DNA from 2 places in the Staphylococcus coagulans genome. Region 2 is predicted to be linked to the other one. Evidence: predicted binding sites of a transcription regulator. Region 2 holds the regulator's gene; the other holds the start of a gene.
The links. Region 2 encodes Rex, which represses fermentation and respiration genes when NADH is low (regulators of the CRP and FNR family bind a similar motif). Its sites were predicted from a motif close to TTGTGAAATATTTCACAA; they were not measured.
Positions count from the first base shown of each region.

Region 1: a site for Rex is predicted at 6,474-6,491, ahead of adhE (bifunctional acetaldehyde-CoA/alcohol dehydrogenase). Genes of this name have one in related genera too.

Region 1 covers NZ_CP092966.1:230,547-239,089, forward strand. Annotated here, with positions in the region: partial or broken gene KM149_RS01025 (halocin C8-like domain-containing protein) at 515-799, opposite strand; gene KM149_RS01030 ((4Fe-4S)-binding protein) at 1,369-1,818, shown strand; gene KM149_RS01035 (VOC family protein) at 1,857-2,747, shown strand; gene KM149_RS01040 (HAD family hydrolase) at 3,011-3,685, shown strand; gene adhE (bifunctional acetaldehyde-CoA/alcohol dehydrogenase) at 3,853-6,453, opposite strand; gene KM149_RS01050 (anion permease) at 6,739-8,157, shown strand; gene KM149_RS01055 (transcription repressor NadR) at 8,392-8,543, opposite strand, start outside.
Region 2 covers NZ_CP092966.1:909,205-917,747, forward strand. Annotated here, with positions in the region: gene tsaE (tRNA (adenosine(37)-N6)-threonylcarbamoyltransferase complex ATPase subunit type 1 TsaE) at 1-9, shown strand, start outside; gene tsaB (tRNA (adenosine(37)-N6)-threonylcarbamoyltransferase complex dimerization subunit type 1 TsaB) at 2-658, shown strand; gene rimI (ribosomal protein S18-alanine N-acetyltransferase) at 637-1,107, shown strand; gene tsaD (tRNA (adenosine(37)-N6)-threonylcarbamoyltransferase complex transferase subunit TsaD) at 1,100-2,128, shown strand; gene KM149_RS04150 (ABC-F family ATP-binding cassette domain-containing protein) at 2,577-4,520, opposite strand; gene KM149_RS04155 (redox-sensing transcriptional repressor Rex) at 4,673-5,311, shown strand; gene KM149_RS04160 (YeeE/YedE family protein) at 5,604-6,686, shown strand; gene KM149_RS04165 (sulfurtransferase TusA family protein) at 6,711-6,935, shown strand; gene KM149_RS04170 (sucrose-6-phosphate hydrolase) at 7,333-8,543, shown strand, end outside.

The DNA.
Region 1 (8,543 bases), 680 kb from region 2:
CTATCCTAACTGGAACTGGTGAATCAATCTTGTTTCTTATTTAGTACAGAGTCTTTTATCTCCATTCTTAAGGAAGCTTTTTTCAATTTTTACTGTTATCTTTTATGATTTTGCAATCTTGATTTTAAAAATTGTATAACGAATATGCATAACAGAATACTAACAATTGTACAGTTTTAGTTACACAAAAGATCAAAATTCTAGTATTGGACTTTATCTTGAAACTTTATCTAATTACTGGTTTTTTTGTCAAAATTTTTTCTCAAACTAAAAAATTGAAATTGCTGTTTTATCAAATCCTAAGAATATTTTATATTGCTGAGTTATTTCTATACATTATTGAGGCTAAGAAGGAACTCATCTCATTTGTTCTATAATATAAAAGACTCTGAGTAACTCAGAGTCTTTTAATCTCATAAATTCTTATTTCTTCTTATTAAAATACATTAACGTAATTACAATAGAGTATACAAAAAGAAATATCATTATAAACATGGTCATGTAATCGCCTTCCCTATTTACAGATGTAATTAGTTGCACCGGTACAACCCAGGGATGTTATTAGACCGCAAATTGTGGCTAAAGTAAATCCTCCCCAACCGGTTGTGATACCTAATGCAGTAGCTGCTGCCCAACATCCTCCTGCACCACCTGTACCACATAACGCACCGACTGCCTATTCGCACCATCCACGTTCTTTAGGAGGTAAGTTTTTAAAGGATTCGTCTTGGATTTTATCTTTAGTTGTAACTTTAAATTCTTTGTCATAGTAATGACCTTTTTGACTTATCTTTACCTGTTATTTGAATTCGCTCACATATTATCAAACTTAAAACTTTACTTGGTCTAAAATTCTTAAGTGTTGTATTTTCGTTCCTAAATGTCACTTTATTTAAATAAATAATAGTTTTTAAATAATACATATTTTTATCATAACTATCATTTTGTAATTTACTGTTACCTCAGTCGAGCATATAAAATTCATAAGACTTCTTTTATTTATGAATCTCACTTTCAAAATATACTGATAAGCAATATATAGAGCCTTATTCTTTTTTCAGTAGTCAGTAAGATTTGTTTGATTTTACTTTCCTTGTGCGATGGATTGAGGGGTAATGATCAGTATGAGATCACATCAATCATCATTGGACGCTATATTTTGGAATGAAAATAAGATTCATTTTATACGTAAAGTGTATTTAGATGCAATTCGGGTATAGGTGTTGTGTTATCAAAATTAACAGCGAGAACATGTTGCTTTACTTTCGTTACAATTCGTTGTAGTATAATTATTATACTAGGTATTGAATGAAATGACTGTCAATTATGAAATGATACAGGTATGTTGTTTTAAAACTCAAGAATGGAGTGTTTGCATTGGCGAAAAAGTATACTGGATCAGATATCAATGTCTATTTTGAGCCTAAACGATGTGTACATGCGACGGAGTGTGTACGTGGATTAAGTCATGTGTTCGATGTCAATCAAAGACCGTGGATTAATCCGGATAACGATACTGCAGAACATATCGCTGAAGTGGTTGAGCGTTGTCCAAGCGGTGCGTTAACTTATGAGCTGGCTTCAAATGAGTTAGAATCACACGACGAAACGAGAGTCACTTATGGTGATAATGGAGAGATTTTCTTATATGGAGATTTTTCTCTTGTTAAAGACGGGGAAGTCATGCATTTAAATAGAGCCATTTTAACAACAGATGAGACTAAAACAGATGATCCGCCTTTTTATACGAAGAGCTTTCAAGGACAATCGGATAAGTCTCGTTACTACAAATCAATTCAAGATGACAATGAAAAGTAATGACAAAATACTGTGAACAGAAAGAGGAGGAAGACAACATGGAAGCAATTAAAAACATCCATCATATCTCAGCAATTGTAGGACATCCAAAAGAAAATAAACAATTTTATCAAGAAGTTTTAAATTTACGTTTGATAAAAAAAACAGTGAACTTTGACGATCCAGGCACATATCATTTATATTTTTCAAATGATAATGTAGACCCAGGTACAGTGATTACGTTCTTCCCATGGGCGAATGCCAGAGAAGGTCGTGTCGGAAGTGGCCAAGTAGGTCGTATTGCATTTAGAATCCCTAAAAATTCTAAAGACTATTGGATTCAACGTCTTAAAGACCATCATGTAGAAGTGACAGAAACATCTTTATTCCAAAGACCAACAATTGAATTTGAAGATATACATGGTCTTGATTTAGCATTAGTGGAAAGCGATGAAGAAAGTGAGACGAATAGTATTTTAGGTTTTCATGGTTCCGTATTGTTATCACTTCGTCCTATTGAAACATTAAAAGAATTAGTAGACGATTTAGGCTTAGTAGAGCTTGAACATACTGAAGATGCGTTCCACTTTGAAACAGTAGGCGAACTCAAACATCATATCATTATTCCAAAAACACCAATGAGAGAAGGTCGATGGGGTGTAGGCACAGTACATCACATCGCGTGGTCTGTGGATGATGAAAATGTACAAAAAGATTGGCAAAACTATTTAGTGGGCGAAGGTTACCACGTGACTGAAGTAAAAGATAGAAATTATTTTAAAGCAGTTTACACTAAAGAACGTGGTCATATCATTTTTGAATTTGCGACTGTTGGACCAGGTTTCGACCGTGATGAACCTAAAGATCAATTAGGTCAAAAATTAATGTTACCACCACAATTTGAAGCAAACCGTGAAGCATTAGTTTCAAAATTACCAGAATTAGATTAACGATTAGATTGTAGTATTTAAAATCCGAGGCTTTTTAACCTAATGGGAAAAGTCTCGGATTTTTTATTTAATTTGTAATCGATATTCATCCGTTTGAATTCTAAAGAAACTTTGAAATAAAAATCTATTTTGTTAAACTTAAAATGAATATTGAAGATATTGAAAAGATAGTCCTGAATTGATTTAGAAATAATATATTTAAGACTGAACCAAACTATATATCATATGATATAAGTGATTTAAAATAATGAGAGGTGATTTTATTGCAAGCTATTATTTTTGATATGGATGGTGTCATAGTAGATACTGAAATTATAGATTATGACCTGCAAATTAATTATTTAAAATCCAAAAAACCAGAGCTAAAGAGCAAGGATTATAGTTATTTTTCGGAATTAGTTGGTTTATCGTATAATAGACTTTTCTCTAAAATGGCAGAATACTTAGATTACACTGAACCTATAGAGTCAATTAAAAAAGAGTACACAGAATTGGAAGAAAAGCATCACAATGAAATATCATATAAAAATTTGTTCAGGAAAGAAATGATTAATTTATTAGAATGGGCTAAATCACATAATATAAAGTTGGCAGTTGTTTCTTCTTCAACCAAAAAACGCATTAGAAATGTTTTGAATGAGTGCGAAATATTAGATTATTTCGATTTAGTTGTTAGTGGTGAAGATTTCTCAGAATCAAAACCAAATCCTGAAATATATATCACTGCTTTAGATTATTTAAAATTAGAAAGCTCAGAAGTCATTGTTATTGAGGATTCCCATTATGGAATAGAAGCATCTAAAAATGCATTTATAAAAACGATTGCTTATAAAGAAGAAAGAATGCCTGTAAATCAAAATAGAGCTGATTATATTTTAAAAGATATGAGTAGCATTTTATCATTTATAAAAAAACATATATATGCGCAAGATAATTGATACATCGACAATAATGGGGCGCCCGGGACAATGCAGTTTGGGTATAGTTGAATTGGGCTGCGTCCCTCATTGGTTTTATGAGGGTTAAGAGTCGTTTACGGATAAAGGTGTAGCGATGTCCCAGGCGCCCCGAATTTTAAATTTGAATAGGTGATGCTGAAAAATCGTTATGCTTCACAATCATAAGCGGCTTGAATGATACCTTTCAGTTCACTGATTAAAGGTTCTTTTGGATTGGCAGTTGTACATTGGTCTTCGTAAGATAATTCAGCCATACGATCAATCGTTGCATTGAGTACTTCTTCTGTCACACCTTGTGATTTTAAGTTCATTTTTATTCCGACTGAATGACCTAACTCATAGACAGCCGTAGCCAGTGCTTCCACAAGTTCTTCTGTTGTATCCCCTTTGAGTCCTAAGAATTTAGCGATGTCTGCATAGTCTGTATCCGCTCTGAAAAATTCGTATTTAGGGAAAAGGGTATGTTTTTGCGGATCTCTAGCATTATAGCGAATAACATGTGGCAATAAGATTGCATTCGTACGTCCGTGTGGAATGTGATATTCTCCACCGATTTTATGTGCAATTGAGTGAGAGATACCTAAAAATGCATTGGCAAATGCCATACCTGCCATTGTTGAAGCGTTATGCATTTTTTCTCTTGAAATTTTATCACCTTTTTCGACAGATGATTTTAAATATTCAAAAGTAAGTTTAATCGCTTGTAAGCTTAAACCTCTTGTATAATCAGATGCCATAACAGATACATAAGATTCAATGGCATGTGTTAAAACGTCCATCCCTGTATCTGCTGTTACACTTTTTGGCACACTCATTACAAATTGTGGGTCAACAATTGCAATGTCTGGTGTAAGCGCATAGTCAGCGAGAGGGTATTTCACATGTGTTTCACTATCTGTGATAACAGCAAATGGTGTCACTTCTGAACCTGTGCCTGAAGTTGTAGGAATACAAATGAATTTTGTGTTTTCAGGTTTTCCAATTTTATACGTACGTTTACGTATGTCTAAGAATTTTTGTTTAGCGCCAAAGAAAGATGTTTCTGGGTGCTCAAAGAACATCCACATTGCTTTCGCAGCATCCATTGCAGAACCCCCACCAAGCGCAATGATTGTATCTGGTTTAAAAGTTGTAATCATATCGAGACCGCTATATACAGTATCTGTAGAAGGGTTCGGTTCAACTTCACTGAATACTTTAATTTGAGGTTCAATTTTTCTACGTCTGAGGACGCCTTCCACTAAAGATGTATAGCCGAATTCCACCATACCTGGGTCACAAATGATCACAACGCGCTCTACTTTATCCATTTCAGCTAAATAAAGAAGTGAATTTTGTTCAAAATAAACTTTTGGTGGCAATTTTACCCATTGCATATTGTTGCGGCGTTTTGAAATCGTTTTAATATTAATTAAGTCTGTTGCAGAAACGTTATGGGAAACTGAGTTTTTACCATATGAACCACAACCTAAAGTTAAGGAAGGAATTAATTCATTATACATATCACCAATACCTCCAGCAGATGATGGTGTATTTACAAGAATACGACAAGCTTTCATTCTAAGACCAAATTTTTCTTGGAGTTGTTCATCTTCAGTATGAATGACAGCTGTATGACCTAAGCCACCTAAATGTAGCATTGCTTCACATAAATCAAAGGCGTGCTCTGTTGAAGTGGCTTTGACCATAGCAAGTACAGGTGAGAGTTTTTCTTTTGATAAAGGATAGTCTTCACCGACACCTTTTAGTTCAGCGATTAACATTTTTGTGCCTTCCGGTACTTTAATTCCAGCCATTTCAGCAATTTTTACAGCTGGACGTCCTACGATGTCAGGGCGCACTGCAGAGCGGTCTTCCTTCATCACAGCTGCTTCTAATTTTTTGAGCTCATTATTTTTCACAAAATAACATTGATGTGCTTCGAATTCTTTTTTAACTTCTTGATAGATGTCTTTATCTACTATTGCGGCTTGTTCTGATGCACAAATCATTCCATTATCAAAAGTTTTAGAACCGATGATATCGTTGACAACACGTTTAATTTTAGCGGATTTTTCAACATAAGCAGGGACGTTACCTGGTCCAACACCTAAAGCAGGTTTACCTGTTGAGTAAGCAGATTTAACCATTCCAGAACCACCTGTAGCCAATACTAATGCGATGCTTTCATGGTTCATTAATTGTTTTGTTGCTTCAACTGATGGATGTTCAATCCATTGAATACAATGTTCAGGTGCGCCGGCACGGATGGCTGCTTCTAAAACAACTTTGGCTGCTGCTTTTGAAGATTGTTGTGCACTTGGGTGGAAAGCGAAGATGATCGGGTTACCTGTTTTAATCGCTATGATTGCTTTAAAGATAGTCGTTGATGTTGGGTTAGTTGTTGGTGTTACCCCACAAATGATGCCGACAGGTTCAGCGACATATGTCAAACCTCTTTGGTCATCTTGATCAATGATACCGACAGTTTGATCATCTTTAATGGAGTTCCAAATATACTCAGATGCATAGAGGTTTTTAATGGCTTTGTCTTCGTATACACCACGTCCTGTTTCTTCACAAGCATGGCGAGCAAGTGCCATATGTTGATCCACCGCAGCCATGCTCATTTCATGAACGATGTGATCAATTTCAGCCTGTGATTTTTTTGAGAGTCCTTCAAGGGCAGCTTGGCCGTTTTGAGCCAGCAGATGAATCATTTCAAAAACATCTGTTTCTTGTTTCTGTTCTTTTACTACTATAGTCATATTGAATACCTCCCACTATATTGTGAATAATTTCACAATCATTATAGTATACTCTTATAAAAAGGTAAAGGTTTTTCATATAAAGAAAATAAATTTTTAATAGAAAATCAGTGAATTATTATTATAATATGTATAGAAAAACGTTAGAATATAAGCACTTTTATTCTTAATTTTATATTTGTTAAAAAACTGTGAATATTTTAAGAGTGTCGATTTATTTATGAGAACGGGCTATGTTACTATTGGTATATAATAATCATTTAAAAAAATAAAAGGAAGATGGTTATGGAAAATAATGTAAAGTATCATAAATTTATTATTCCAATTGTGGTAGGTTTATTGATTTGGGTGTTGATGCCTTTCAAGCCTGATGCAGTGGATCCTCAAGCGTGGTATATGTTGGCGATTTTCGTAGCAACGATTATTGCTTGTATTACACAGCCGATGCCGATTGGCGCTGTTTCAATTATCGGTTTTACACTGATGGTCGCTTGTGGCATTGTTGATATGAAAACGGCTGTGCAAGGGTTTGGCAACAATAGCATTTGGTTGATTGCGATTGCGTTTTTTATTTCAAGGGGTTTTGTGAAAACAGGGCTAGGACAACGAATCGCATTACATTTTGTTAAAATATTTGGTAAGAAAACACTCGGCTTAGCCTATTCATTAGTCGGTGTGGATTTGATTTTGGCACCAGCGACGCCGAGTAATACTGCACGTGCAGGTGGAATTATGTATCCCATCATTAAATCCTTATCGAAATCATTTGGTTCGTCGCCGAAAGATCATACGGAGCGCAAAATGGGGGCTTTTCTTATTTTTACAGAGTTCCAAGGTAATTTGATTACAGCAGCAATGTTTTTAACAGCTATGGCCGGTAACCCATTAGCACAGAATCTTGCAGAGAGTACAGCTAAAGTACAAATTACATGGATGAATTGGTTTTTAGCCGCTTTAGTACCGGGTTTGATTTCTTTAATTGTTGTGCCGTTTATAATTTATAAAATCTATCCCCCAACGATTAAAGAAACACCAAACGCCAAAAGTTGGGCGGAAAAAGAATTAGAAAAAATGGGGAATATCGCATTACAAGAAAAGTTTATGATCGGAATTTTCTTAATTGCGCTTGTTCAGTGGATTATTGGAAGTTTTGTGCATATTGATACAACACTCACTGCTTTTATTGCATTATCTTTATTACTTTTAACAGGTGTGTTGAATTGGAAAGATATTCTTAATGAAACCGGGGCATGGAATACTTTAATATGGTTCTCAGTACTGGTACTTATGGCTGGTCAATTGAATGAATTAGGCTTCATTCCTTGGTTGAGTCATGCGATCGCGCACAGCTTAGGTGGACTCAGTTGGCCGATTGTATTGGTAATTTTAGTCATTTTCTATTTTTATTCACATTATCTATTTGCAAGTGCGACCGCACACGTCAGTGCGATGTACGCAGCGTTATTGGGTGTCGCAATAGCAGCGGGTGCGCCACCATTGTTCAGTGCTTTGATGCTTGGCTTTTTTGGTAACTTACTTGCATCCACAACGCATTATAGTAGTGGGCCTGCACCTATTCTTTTTGCATCAGGCTATGTCAGTCAACAGCGTTGGTGGACGATGAACTTTATATTAAGTATTGTTTATTTTATCATTTGGTTAGGTATTGGCTCGCTTTGGATGAAACTGATTGGCATTATGTAAGTTGAGGCTTACGATACCCATCATACAGCACTTGAAGATGTGTCTTCAGCTGATGCCTCGAGCTTAATGAGCTTGAAAATGAAAATATGCTCTTTTCAAAGTGGACATTGAAAGCATGGAAACTTTGAAAGGAGCATATTTTTTATAGATAAGTGAGCTACAACGCGTGTTTGAAGTTGTGACAACTCATGATGGTTTTATTTTGAGCGTATATCATCAATGCGTCATCTTTTATTATGATTGAACGTCAACGATAAAACCTTGTTGTTGTAAGTCTCGAACGGCATTATCAAGTATTTTTTCGGAATCTGCTGAAATGGTATGCAAATGAATCAAGTCTGTTAATTCTGCTAACATTGTGCCTTGATATTTTGCCATATCCTCAA
Region 2 (8,543 bases):
CATGTATAGTTTACTTATAAATAGCGCGAATCAACCTTTATCAGTTGCTGTTTTACAAGATGGCAAAGTTTTAGTAACACATACAACGACGGTTAAACGCAATCATTCTATACAATTAATGCCATTAATCGAGTTTTTACTTGTACAATGTGAACTTAAAGCAAAAGATTTAGATGAAATTATTGTGGCAGAAGGGCCAGGCTCTTATACAGGATTGCGTATTGGTGTCACTACAGCTAAAACATTAGCGTACACTTTAGGCATTCAGTTATATGGTGTCTCTTCATTAAAGGCAATTGCAGCGAATATTGAATACTCAGATGCCTATATTATCCCAATCATTGATGCCCGAAGAGGGAACGTCTTTGCTGGGGTTTATCAATGGCAAGGTCAACAGTTAGTCGCTGTCATGGAAGATCAACATATTGCCTTATCTCAATTAATTACACAATGGTCTAACAAAGAGAATGTTATCTTTATAGGTGATGATGTCACACATTTCACAAATGAACTTGAAGGATACCAATGTAACGCAGAACCGCCTAGAGCAGATAAAATGTATCGATATAAAGGTGAACCACGTGAGATTCATACGTTTGTACCGCAATATTTAAAGTTATCGGAGGCAGAACAAAATTGGATGGATCAACAGAAATAAAAGAGAAACTTCAAATAAGACATATGATGCTTGAAGATGTTCCAGCTGTTTTTGATCTTGAACAGATAAGCTTTAAAAAGAGTTCGTGGACGATTGATGCGTTTTATTATGAATTGGAGCAAAATCATTTTGCCCATTATTTTGTTGTAGAGTTCGAAGATAAAATAATCGGTTACCTAGGCTTATGGATTGTTGTTGACCAAGCCCAAATTACAACAGTTGCTATTGATCCGGACTATAGAGATTACGGATTAGGTCAATTATTATTAAAATATGTTATTAATTTTGCGTCTTCAATCGCAACGGTAATGAGTTTGGAAGTGCGTGAAGATAATCATGTCGCGCAGCATGTTTATCAAAAACTTGGTTTTGAATATGGCGGTAAAAGAAAAAATTATTACGGTGATGGAGAGGATGCGTTAGTCATGTGGGTGAGTTTAAATGACTGAGAATACAACGATTTTGGCACTTGAGACAAGTTGTGATGAAACAAGTGTCAGTGTAATAGAAAACGGAACAAAAATTTTAAGTAATAGTGTGTTAAGTCAAATTGACAGTCATAAACGATTTGGCGGTGTTGTCCCTGAGGTCGCAAGTCGTCATCATGTTGAAAATATAACATTAATCATTGAAGATGCATTGCAACAAGCAGACAAATCAATGGACCAGATTGATGCAGTGGCTGTAACGCAAGGCCCAGGTCTTATTGGTGCGTTACTTGTGGGTGTCAATGCTGCTAAGTCACTAGCTTTTGCTAATGATAAACCACTTATACCTGTCCATCATATTGCGGGGCACGTGTATGCGAACCAACTTGGAACAGGATTGAAATTCCCATTAATTGCATTAATTGTTTCGGGTGGACATACGGAGCTTGTCTATATGAAAGATCATTTACAATTTGAGATTATTGGTGAAACACGAGATGATGCAGTAGGCGAAGCTTATGATAAAGTCGCACGAACAATTGGTTTACCTTATCCCGGAGGCCCAGCGGTTGATCGATTAGCAACGCAAGGTGAGGACACATATCAATTTCCTCGTGTATGGTTGGAGCCTGAGAGTTATGATTTTAGCTTTAGTGGTTTGAAAAGTGCAGTGATTAATAAATTGCACAATCTAAAGCAAAAAGGTGAGCAAGTGATTCCTGAAAATGTTGCGACAAGTTTTCAAAACAGCGTAGTGGAAGTGCTCGTTGGAAAAGCAATGCGTGCTTGTGAAGATTACAATGTTAAACAGTTGATAGTAGCTGGAGGTGTAGCAAGTAACAAAGGGCTTCGTAAAGCTTTAGAACAAGCTACGCGTGAAATAGGCATAGAACTCGCTATTCCAGAACCACGTCTATGTACGGATAATGCCGCAATGATTGGAGCAGCAGCTCATTATATTTATGAAAAAGGAATTCGGGGCGACATGGCTTTAAATGGTAAAAGCAGTATGGATATTGAAATGTATTTAGATCATGAATAATGAATGTTGCACGTTTTTAAACAGCAACCTTATTTTGAGGGTGAGACAACGAAATCAAACGATTTCTGTCTCTCCTTTTTATGTCAAAAGAAAAGTGATATATTCTAATCACCATTAAAATTTAGATGCTTGTCTATATAGATGTATAACTATAAACAACTTAAATCTTCACATTTTAAGCTCACTTTTCTGATTGAGCAAAAGTCAATAGAGAACATGCGTACTTATGCACAAGTTGTTAAGAACCTGTGCATAACATTGGCGTAAAATCGGGGATAAGTTGTATATAATTGTGCATAAGGATAGAATATTCTAGCTTTTAACTTGTGGATAATGTGGATAACTTTGTGGATAGTTGGTGTTATGCTATTTCATATGTGGACGAAATGTAAACAGTAGGTGATTAAAAAAATAAACCGAGTAGAAAATTTTACTCGGTTTACTTCATTTAATCTTCATATTCAGTTAACAAAAGTTGTAATTCTTCCCAGTTTGTCATCACTTGTTCTAATGCTTGTTCGATTTTTTGACGTTCTTCAGCTAGAGATTGTGTTTTTTCGAAATCATTAATGACAGCTTCATCTGTCATTTGTAAATCAATCGCTGCAATCTTGTCTTCTAACTCAGAAATTTGGCTTTCGTCACTTTCAATCTGGCGCTCTATTTTACGCTTTTCACGACGAAGCGTCTTTTGATCTTGATAAGTCGTTGGCTGAGTACTTGAATCTACTTCTAACGTCGCTTGATTTTGTTGGTTATCATATGCAGCAAGTGCTTGTTGTTGCTCTAACTTTTCCAAATAGTATTGATAATCCCCTAAATAAAGCGTGCCACCTTTTTCGTTTAAATCAAAAATTCGATTCGCCAATTGGTTGATAAAATAGCGGTCATGCGAAACAAAAATGAGTGTCCCTTGGAAATGTTTTAAAGCTTGCTCTAACATCTCTTTAGAATCAATGTCTAAGTGGTTTGTCGGTTCGTCTAATATGAGCACATTGTTACGTTCTAACATGAGTAATGCCAATTGCAAGCGTGCTTTTTCACCGCCTGATAAATCATTGATGACTTTTAATACGTCATCTTGCGTAAATAAAAAGCGTCCTAAAACGGCACGCACATCTTTTTCAGGCATTTGACGATATTGGTCCCACACAAAATTCAAAATAGTTTTGTTTGAACGAAATTCTGCTTGTTTTTGATCATAGTAGCCAATTTTAAGATTTGCACCATCAATCACTTGCCCCGATAAAGGTGGAAGGCGTTTGGCTAAAGTTTTAATTAAAGTAGATTTACCTATCCCATTAGGACCGATAATACCGATATGATCCCCTTTGTTGATTTCAAATTGTATGGGTTGCGTAATAGGGGAGACATATCCAATCGTTAAATCTTGAATGTGCATGACATCATTTCCAGTATTGCGATCAAAATCAAATTGAATGTTCGCACTTCTAGCGTCTAACATCGGCTTTTCAAGGCGTTCCATTTTTTCTAAAACTTTTCTACGGCTTTTAGCCATACCACTCGTGGAAGCACGTGTAATGTTTTTTTCCACAAAAGTTTCAAGACGTTTAATTTCATTTTGTTGTCTTTCATATTCAGCTAAACGCTTTTGATAATATTGATCTCTTAATTCGATAAATTTAGCGTAATTTCCGACATAATGTTTAACTTCACCTAATGAAACATCGTAAATTTGAGTTACGATTTTATCTAAAAAGAATCGGTCGTGTGAAATAATAACGATAGCGCCTTTGAAATATTTTAAATAATCTTCTAGCCATTCTGTTGTGGCCATATCTAAATGGTTCGTCGGCTCATCTAAAAGAAGGAGATCAGGTTCGCTTAATAACATTTGTGCTAATGACAGACGTGTTTTTTGTCCGCCGCTAAAATCATTAATCGGACGATGATAATCTGCTTCACTAAAATCCAGTCCATTTAAAACAGTTTTAATTTTACTTTCATATTGATAGCCTTCAAGCTGTTCAAATTCATTTGAGAGCTTTTCATATTGATCAATATGCGTTTTATATTCTACTGACTCATACATATCCGCATGAGCTGCAAGCCAATCGGTTTCAACTTTCATACGCTCTGAGATGGATTGAACATGCGCAAACGGTTTGGCCATTTCTTCGAAGACTGTGTTTTGGGTATTTAATGTCATTTGTTGTGTCAAATAGCCTAATTTCAAGCCTTTGATTTTAGAGATATGGCCGGAATCATAGTTTTCAACACCAGCGATGATTTTCATCAATGTTGATTTACCCGCACCGTTACGTCCTACAATGCCAATTCGTTCGCCGGTTTTTACTTCAAAGTTGACGTCTTCAAAAATCTCTTCACCATCAAACGATTTGGTGACGTGACTTAATTGCATTAAAATCATATGGCATGCTCCTTTCATTCTTAATTATTGTACAATAAACGCAATATGTATCAAGCACTTAATGTTTTCATAACCATAAAATTAAGTTATAATTATTATCACATACTATGTATATGAGTGCACGCATAAGAAAGACTACGGAGGACTTTAAAATGGGAAAAGAAAGCAATAAAATTCCTAGAGCGACCTTAAAACGTCTCCCTTTATATTACCGATTTGTCAATATTTTAAAGGCTAAAGGTGAAGATCGTGTGAATTCAAAAGCGATAAGTGAAGGCTTAAATATAGATTCTGCAACAATTCGCCGAGATTTTTCATATTTTGGAGAGCTTGGGAAAAAAGGTTATGGTTACAATATTGATAGTCTATTGGAATTCTTCAAATCTGAGTTAAGCGATTCTGATGAAATCAAAATAGGCATTGTTGGCGTAGGGAATTTAGGTAAGGCACTAATCACTTATAACTTTTCAATTCACGATGATATGACCATTACTGAAGCCTTTGATATCAGTGAGGAAATCATTGGTACACAAGTGGGTGATGTGACGGTAAAATCAATGGACGAGATAAAAAGTACCGTTGAAGCTGAAGCGTTAGAAGTCATTATTATTGCTACACCAGGAAGAGTAGCACAAGAAGTGGCCGATGCACTTGTAGATGCAGGTGTGAAAGGAATACTTAATTTTACACCGAAACGTGTGCACGTACCTCAATCTGTACAAGTACATCAAATTGATTTAGGTGTGGAATTACAATCATTATTATTCTTTATGAAAAATTATAATGGTTAACCTTTTATGAAAATTATCCATACATACAAAAAGATTTGTTTGGATGAACTGTAAATTAAAACATAGCACTATGAAGAGAGTATAAAAGTCTAATGATAATATTAGATTTTATACTCTTTTTTTATTGCGCATAGGTCAGTTCTAAAGCATGTATGTTTAAATATACAAATGTATTCAAATGAACTTGAGAAAAAATATATGTTTTTATATTTATTTTTAAAATGTACTTGAAAAATAAGGTCTTATTTTTTATAATACCTATAATGTTAATCGGATATAGGGGGTAGGAATATTGATTTGGACCGTGATAAGTGGATTGATTGTGGGAAGTTTACTTGGTTTCGTAATGCAACGTACGCGTTTTTGTTTGACGGGTGGCTTTAGAGATATGTATGTTCAAAAAAATAATAAGATGTTTTATGCGTTGCTTATTGCGATTAATATCCAAGCTATTGGCTTATATATATTAACTTCATTGGGTGTTATCACGATAGATAATGGGACATTTCCAATTGTAGGAACGATTGTTGGATCATTTATTTTTGGTATTGGGATTGTACTCGCAGGAGGTTGTGCCACTGGGACATGGTATCGTGCAGGGGAAGGTTTAATTGGCAGTTGGATTGCACTTTTCATGTATGCACTATTTGCAGCAATCTCTAAATATGGCGTTCTGTTACCACTGAAAGATACAATTAATCAACAAACCGTTTATGAAGCGGATATGGCGACATCTACAGGGGTACCAAGTTGGATATGGTTAATCTTATTAACTGGTGTTACGCTATTTTTGGTTATGACCACGTTGAAAAAGCCAAAATCAAAAATCGCTATACCAAAATTAAAACCACGCTATACTGGGGTACGTCACTTTTTATTTGAAAAGCGATTTCATCCTTTTGTTGCAGCGATTGCGATAGGTTTCATTGCACTTATCGCTTGGCCAATGAGTATTTCAACAGGAAGAGAAGGTGGGCTAGGCATTACGACACCATCTGCGAACTTAATCGCCTTTTTAACAACAGGAAATGTTTCTTTCATTGACTGGGGTGTTTTCCTCGTTTTAGGTATTTTTGTAGGATCGTATATTGCAGCACGTGGTTCAAGAGAATTTAAATGGCGTTTACCAGATATTAAAACAATACGTAATAGTGTTATTGGTGGTGCATGTATGGGATTTGGTGCAGCGCTCGCAGGTGGATGCTCAATAGGTAATGGTTTAGTTGCAACTGCTGCATTGTCATGGCAAGGTTGGATAGCTTTAGTGGCTATGATTTTAGGGACATGGTTTATGAGCCATTTCTTATTTGTGAAACCTTTAAAAGCAGCGCGTCAACAACAAACGCATACATCACCACAATCTGTTAATATTTAAAAATGAAACGAAAGGAGCTTCACAATGTTATATGAACTCGGTACAGTGGGCATGGTTTGTCCATTTCCTTTAATTGAAGCACAGAAAAAGATGGAGGAATTAGCACTAGGCGATGAACTGAAAATTGACTTTGACTGTACACAAGCCACAGAGGCTATTCCCAATTGGGCAGCAGAGCAAAACTATCCAGTGACTGAATTTGAACAAATAGATTATGCGTCTTGGACGATTACGGTTCAAAAGGCGTAAATGATAGCACGTTCAATAATAATTGAATAATTTATATGGTATAAAGCAGTTGAGGTATATCTCAGCTGCTTTTTGTACGATATCATATTTTAAAATATTAAGATAAAGCAATATAAAAGAGTCTAAGGTCTTAATTTTAGGACATGCTTAAACATTTTTATGATAAAATAGCTACTGAGATCATATGGAGGAGCTAAGATGGGGACAGCTTACTTTTCCAATGCAAATTAAAATCATGATGCTCAAACGTAGCGTCTTTTTTATTTTTACATAACTCTAACGTGTTTAACGCGTCGTATCATAGTAACAGCAAATCATCAAAATAAGCGCAAGGTTTGGTTTATATGTAACAACAGGTGGCATATATGATCAGCAGTATGAGATAAGGAGGATACATATGGAACAATGGAGTCGCGAAATGCGATATCGTAAATATGAGGAAGTAGATGAAAAGGAAATTTTAGCATTACATGAAAAAGTAAAGTCTTCTCCATATCGTCAAATTTTTCATATTCAACCACCTACAGGATTACTCAGTCATCCGAGTGGTTTAATTTTTTTTAATGGCCAATATTATATCGCACATCAGTGGTTTCCTTTAGGGCCAGTAGATGGCTTAAAATATTGGAGACAACTAACAAGTGATAACTTAGTGACTTTCAAAGATAAAGGTGTGGTTTTACGTCCTGACCAGACATATGACAGTCATGGCATACATAGCGGCAGTGCATTTTCTTATCAGTCGTCGCTTTATTATATGTATACTGCAAGCCATAGAGATGAGAATTGGGAGCTTAAAAGTAGCCAAGTTATTGCTAAGGTACAAGACGATGGAGCAGTAGAAAAATTATCTCCGCCGGCAATTAGTACGCCACCTGAAGGCTATACACAGCAGTTTGGAGATCCGAAAGTATTTAAAAAAGGGGAACAATTATATGCTGTGATTGGTGCACAGCGTGAAGATTTAACAGGTTGTCTTCTCATGTATGTCGCAGATCAACCAGAAGGACCTTGGCATTTTAAAGGTGAAATAAAAACGCAATTACAGAGTTTTGGACATATGTGGACTTCACCAGACTATTTTCAAATTCATGGAAAAGATATTTTCCTATTCTGCTCTGAAGGTGTGGAATCTGATCAATATCAAAATACGTATTTAAGTGGCTATATCGTAGGGACATTAGATTTTGAAACACTCGTATTCGAACATGGTGAATTTCAAGAATTAGATGCAGGTTTTGATTTTTATGCACCGCAAACGATAGAGGATGAAGCGGGGAGACGCGTTTTAATAGGATGGATGGGTATACCTGATGTAGAGTACCCAACAGATGCCGATGGTTGGACACACTGTCTAACACTTCCTCGAACATTGACTATTGAAAATCAAATATTGAAACAAAAACCACATATGCATTTGAGAAAGTTGCGCAGTAACGAAGAATCAGCGCTAGGCTACGCTAATAAATTTATTAAACAGCTCCATCCCTATGAAGGGGTCCAGTATGAACTAGTCGTTGATATTTTAGAAAACGAATCTTCTGCTTTTGAATTACAGTTACGTGCTTCTAGTCATGAATCGACTGTCATTCGTTATGAGACAGCAAC